2 regions of the Bacillus sp. 01N45 genome follow, and region 1 is predicted to be linked to the other one. Evidence: riboswitches for the same ligand, from Rfam matches in the RefSeq annotation. Region 1 holds a riboswitch; the other holds the start of a gene.
What was found. Region 1 has a riboswitch for cyclic di-AMP ahead of AC1DMU_RS18715 (SipW-dependent-type signal peptide-containing protein). Riboswitches for the same ligand answer to the same signal wherever they lie in the genome.
Positions count from the first base shown of each region.

Region 2: linked by a shared signal. The riboswitch ahead of AC1DMU_RS14415 (APC family permease) and the one ahead of AC1DMU_RS18715 (SipW-dependent-type signal peptide-containing protein) in region 1 are both predicted to bind cyclic di-AMP.

Region 1 is NZ_JBFTQW010000007.1:295,043-298,216, reverse strand. Features, by position in the region: gene thiD (bifunctional hydroxymethylpyrimidine kinase/phosphomethylpyrimidine kinase) at 1-234, shown strand, start outside; cyclic di-AMP (ydaO/yuaA leader) riboswitch at 320-467, shown strand; gene AC1DMU_RS18725 (hypothetical protein) at 561-947, shown strand; gene AC1DMU_RS18720 (hypothetical protein) at 962-1,192, shown strand; cyclic di-AMP (ydaO/yuaA leader) riboswitch at 1,451-1,596, shown strand; gene AC1DMU_RS18715 (SipW-dependent-type signal peptide-containing protein) at 1,693-1,797, shown strand; gene kdpF (K(+)-transporting ATPase subunit F) at 1,794-1,874, shown strand; gene kdpA (potassium-transporting ATPase subunit KdpA) at 1,894-3,174, shown strand, end outside.
Region 2 is NZ_JBFTQW010000005.1:295,011-298,184, forward strand. Features, by position in the region: gene AC1DMU_RS14415 (APC family permease) at 186-2,012, opposite strand; cyclic di-AMP (ydaO/yuaA leader) riboswitch at 2,157-2,303, opposite strand; gene AC1DMU_RS14420 (hypothetical protein) at 2,443-2,571, shown strand; gene panE (2-dehydropantoate 2-reductase) at 2,626-3,174, opposite strand, start outside.

The sequences.
Region 1 (3,174 bases):
GAGCAGTTTATCGAATTTAAAAGTGAAAGAATTCCTTCAAAGCAAACGCATGGAAGCGGGTGTACATTTGCTTCAGCGGTTACAGCAGGGCTTGCTAAAGGATACTCAATTGAAGAGGCAGTTCAAGAAGCAAAACAATTTATTAGTATAGCAATTGAAGAGCCGCTGCATATTGGAAGTGGTCATGGACCGACGAATCATTTTGCATATAAAGTGAATAAAACGCGTGTATAAGTAAGTGGAAAGTCAGTTTTGTAACTGGCTTTTTTTCTGTTTACTTTTTCCAACTACAGGAGTAATATATCAGCCAGAATATATTTTTTGTAATACGCTGAGTCCAATTATATGGAGCGGAGGAACCAATTTGTGCAGTGTCACTAGGGGTGAATCTTTCAATTTTGAAAGTAGGGCTACTCTCAAAGTCCGAATCCGACAGCTAACTTCGTAAGCGTCTTGAGAGAGGACGGTGCCATGATGGATACATCACTTCATCGATCTGATTAGTATAGGGGAATATCAATCTATGTTTGAGTTCTTTTATGCTAAGGAGGATGAGGTATATGGAATTAACACTTATTTGTGTTGGGGAAGAAAGCAAGGTAAATAGTTTAAGAGATTTAGTAGCATTTCAACATGAGTTAATTATTTTTACAGCAAATGAAGAGATAGCTGCTGAAGTTAGGAATTGTGGGTTTGATTGGACTTATAGCTGTAGTAAGGCACAAGATTTTACTAGTATTTGTGAGTGTATTAAGAAGGTGATTTTACTAGGGGATGAGCTTCCAATCATTAGTTTCTTCACAGAACACATTCGCTTTTCTTTTCAAGCACCTATTACTGTTGTTACAAAGAATAAACGATATCCAACGAGGCTCTATGAAACAATTGGAGCTACATTTGTCGTGTTTACGAATTGTGATAATATTTCTTTTTTATTTTTTGAATAGGGCGGGGGAAAAAGATGAAGGTGTTGTTACTAGGAGATATAGCGAATCGTTGGGCGGTATCAGTAGAACGAGTTCAAGAATTGGTGGTGCTTGATCCCATTTTTCCGAGGCCCTATATCATATTGCCATCGAAAGATGCTTTATATTTAAAAACAGATGTTATCGAATATGAGCAGCTACATGCAGAATTGTCACAAGTTTATATTCGTGGGAGAAATTTGCGCGCGTTTTTGCGTGGAGAATAAATAGTGAAAAAAAGAGCGAATGCTAAGTGCAACAAGCTATGCACTTCATGTCATTCGCTCTTTTTGTTTCGTATTTAAAAGATCATTTCTGTGAAAAAGAAAGAAAAGACGAGAAAACAGATGAAATAATATTAATAACACTCAATGTAAGCGTTTAAATAGATGGATATTTTCTTATTTTAAGTAATTTGACTCTTTACAAGTTAAATATAGAGGAGTATATTTACTCTCATAAATCATTCATAAAATTTCCAAAAAAACCTAAAATCGCTGAGTTCCAGAAATGGAGCGGGGGAACCAATTTTGTGCATCGTCACTTGGGGTGAATCTTTCAGTTTTGAAAGTAGGGCTACTCTTTAGGCCCGAATCCGACAGCTAACCTCGTAAGCGTTTAGAGAGGAGGTTTACTTTGTGTTGTTCATTTCGAACACTAAGTAGAGCTTAGTGTTCTTTTTTTAATAATTTAATGGTAAATTTTTACAGTAGGGAGAGGGGTAGCTATGTTAGATGTTGTAATGATCGGGATTTTTGTTGTGTTAGTCGCATCGATGGTAAGTCTTGCAAGTTGGTCAGATAAAGTTGTGAAAGAAGGGGAGCAATCATGACGGTTGCCTTATCGGTTATTGTTGCAGCAATTACTGTGTACTTAGTGTATGCATTATTAAATCCAGAAAAGTTTTAATTAGGGGGAATCATTCATTATGATTTGGGTCGCAGTTGTTATTACAATGCTGTTGTTTATTCTTGTGGCAAAGCCAATGGGGATTTATTTAGAGAAAGCCTTTCAAGGTAGTAAAAAGTTAGATAAAGTATTCGGGCCTTTTGAAAAACTTATTTTTAAAATTACGGGTGTAAAAGAATACAATCAAACGTGGAAACAGTACGCATTGTCATTAGTTTTATTAAATGGATTTATGATTGTTGTCGTATATTTCATTTTCAGACTACAAGGAGTATTGCCATTAAATCCAGCGCATATTGAAGGGATGGAGCCTACGCTTGCTTTTAATACAGCAATTAGTTTTATGGCTGATACAAACTTACAGCATTATAGCGGTGAAAATGGTTTATCTTATTTATCACAATTAATCGGAATTACATTTTTAATGTTTGCAGCACCAGCAACGACTTTAGCACTTGTAATGGCGTTTATAAGAGGGCTTGCTGGGAAGGAACTCGGTAACTTTTTCGTTGATTTTACGAGAGCTTTAACGAGAGTATTTCTTCCTATTGCGTTTGTTGCAGCGCTAATCTTTGTCGCACTTGGTGTACCACAAACGTTAGACGGGGCAGTTACAGCACAAACAATTGATGGGGCAAAGCAAAGTATATTACGTGGGCCTGTTGCATCATTCGTGTCCATTAAGGAACTCGGAAATAACGGCGGTGGATTTTTCGGAGCAAACTCTACACATCCTTTCGAAAATCCAGGGCAAATGAGTAATATTTTACAAATGATGCTTATGATGTTATTGCCAACAGCACTTCCATTTACGTACGGACGAATGGTAGGAAATAAAAAACAAGGTCGTATCCTTTTCGTATCACTATTCATGGTGTTTTTACTAGGATTTATAACGATTACTACATCTGAATTACATGGGAATCCAGCGTTAAATGGAATGGGCATCGAACATGTACAAGGGAGTACAGAAGGAAAAGAAGTACGATTTGGAACAGTATTTTCTTCCCTATACGCAACAGTGACGACAGCTGCTGAAACAGGAGCCGTTAATACGATGCATGATACGTTAACACCAATTGGCGGGTTAGTACCACTCGTAAATATGATGTTAAACACAGTGTACGGCGGCGTTGGGGCAGGTTTTGTGAACATTATTATGTATGCGATTATCGCAGTCTTTATATCTGGATTGATGGTTGGACGGACACCAGAGTTTTTAGGTAAGAAAATTGAAGGTAAGGAAATGAAATTAATTGCGGTAACGATACTATTTCATCCACTGCTTATTTTAGGGTTT
Region 2 (3,174 bases), on a different contig from region 1:
TATTTCAAAATATAATCCACTTCACTTTTTCAATTGAAATATCCATATATCACAACAAAAACCTCTACTTATTCATAGATACAAAAATTATATTGATATATCTTCCAGACCCGTATGCAATTATGCATAGTGTATACACAAAAAGGATAGCTTCACTTTCGTAAAGCTATCCTTAAAAAATCTTCTTACTTTTTCAAATGATATGGAACTGTCGTAATAACAACATTTCGTTTATAGAGTAAATACGCACGAATGAGTAAACTAGACTGATTATGAAGAATGTTATGCCAACCTTTTTTCGGAATGAACTGTGGTATAACTACAGTAACTCGGTAATTTGACTCACTCGCTTTATATTGTACTGTATCAATAAACTTTGTTAGTGGCTGAATAATACTTCTATAATGAGAATGTAAGGTAACAAGCCTTACTTCAGGTTGCCACTTCTTCCATTTCTCTTCAAATTTCTTTTCCTCTTCTCTGTCAAAAGCAACATATACAGCAATAACTTGATCTGCTGAAAGAGCCTTCGCATAGTTCAATGAATTTTCTACTACATGCGTCATACCAGCTACAGGAACAACAATTACATTTCCCTCAATTGGAACAAGTGGCTCACAAGTTTTTAAACTTAATTGATCACCCACTGCATCGTAATGCTTCTTAATTCTATGGAACAAGAAGATGATGGCAGGTAAGAAAATAAGGATTGACCAAACTTGTGCGAACTTAGTTAAAAAGAACATACTCATTACAATAAAACTAATGACTGCACCAATTAAATTGACCGTTAATCTCAAAGCCCATCCTTCAGGTTTTTCACGAAGCCATTTTAATACCATCCCCGTTTGAGAGAGTGTAAACGGAATAAATACGCCTACTGCATATAACGGAATTAAATGTTCTGTTTGCCCTTGGAAAGCTACAATTAAAATAATCGAAGCAATTCCAAGTATAATAATACCGTTTGAGTAACCTAGGCGGTCTCCTCTAATCGTAAACATTCTCGGTATGAATTTGTCTTTTGCAAGGTTAACTGCTAATAGCGGGAATGCAGAATACCCTGTGTTAGCAGCAAGAATTAATATTAAAGCAGTTGTACCCTGTATAAAATAGTACATGAAATTACGTCCAAAAGTTTGTTCAGCAATTTGTGAAACAACTGTTACTTCCTTACTTGGATTAATTCCGTAATAATAAGCTAAGAAAACAATTCCTGAAAATAAAACTGCAAGTAATGCACCCATTGCGAGCAATGTTTTCGCTGCATTGTTAGGTGCAGGATCCTTAAAGTTTGGAATTGCGTTAGATATTGCCTCAACACCCGTTAAAGCAGAGCTTCCTGAAGCAAATGCTCGTAACAGTAAAAACAAACTAATTCCTGCAACTGGTGTTCCAATCGGTGAATGTAATGTCGGTGAAACTTGACCAGTTATAATATTATAAATACCTACACCAATTAATATAAATAGTGCTAAAACGAATAAATAAACAGGATATGCTAAAACGGAAGCTGATTCCGTTACCCCTCTTAAATTTAAAATAGTAATCAATATAACAAATATAATCGCAATGATTACATTATGTGCATGTAAACTAGGGAAAGCTGATGTAAGCGCATCTGTACCTGCTGATACACTTACTGCAACAGTTAAAATATAATCGACTAATAAAGATCCTCCAGCTATTAGCCCTGGATTCATCCCTAAATTTTCTTTTGATACTACGTATGCGCCCCCGCCGTGCGGATAAGCAAAAATAATTTGTCGATAAGATAAAATAAGGGCTGTCAATAATACTAATACCCCAACAGCGATAGGAATAGAATACCAATAAGCTACTGCTCCTAGGCCTGCTAGTGCGATTAATATTTGCTCTGGTCCGTATGCGACCGATGACAATGCGTCAGAAGATAAAATAGCTAACGCCTTCGTTTTATTAAGCTTTTGCTCTCCTAACTCAGTTGATTTTAACGGCCTTCCAATTAAAAACCTTTTGATTGATGAAACCACTGCTGTCCACTCTCCAATAATTTTGTACGAACTTTTCTGCTAGTTACAGCGGGTAAACGATTTCTTCAGAAAACAAAAAATGTCTACAAGCCATAACGAAATAGACTTGTAGACATTATTTTTTTTGTCGCACAAGCTCCACCTTCCTTCTCAATATAACGCTTACGAGGTTAGCTGTCGGATTCGGGCCTATGAGTAGCCCTACCTTTTTCAAGGATTCACCCCATTGGATTAAGTACTAATCCATAAGAACGGGTCCCCCGCACCATGCGGTTTCAGCGATTTAGAAAATTGAAACTGTGGATTATAATACTCCTTTATTTTCAAAATGTAAACAAAAATTTTTAAAAAGAAAAAATTTAAATGATTGCGCATAATCCGCTGGTAAATATACATAATGAATACTAAAAAATCGATAAAGGAGACTCATATGTCTAAAGAAAAGAAGCCTATTTTTTCCGATTCCTATTTAGATGCATTAGCAAATGAAATTAATCAATTATACGGTAAACGTGAACAGGAAATAAATTTGACAGATAGAACGAAAAGAAATAAATAATTTGTCATAAAAAAGAAAGCAATACACTTATATATTGCTTTCTTTTTTATTTTTTCATACATCCAATTGTATTGCTGATCTGTTAAAGGTCATTTCTTCATACACTTTCAAATTTTGATATACTGCCCCTAATAATGGTGCTTCTATAGAAAATTGTTCCGCTACATCTAGTAAGTATCCTTGTATGTGCTCGCCTTCAACGAACGAACCTTTTTCCATATCACGCTGCATCGATGACTTCATATCATACGAAATTTTATCAATTTTTTTCATATGTTCTTGGGCAATTCCATCCTTAACTGGAGCTTTCATAGATCTCATGATTTGCACACATTCTTCAAATAAGTTTTGGATAAAATCGCGTCCACCTTCACTTTCGCGAATCGGTCCTATCGCTGCACGCATTAATGTCGTCACACCCGACATTACAGTAATAAATAAATATTTATGCCACATATCTTGCATAATATTTTCACTTAAAACAAAACTAGATTTCGTACCTGCAAATGCTTTAGAAATATGCTTTATTCTCTCTGAATCTTGAGACTTCATTTCTCCAAATACAAGTCTGTTGGCAACACTCGTTTGTACAATCTCTCCTTG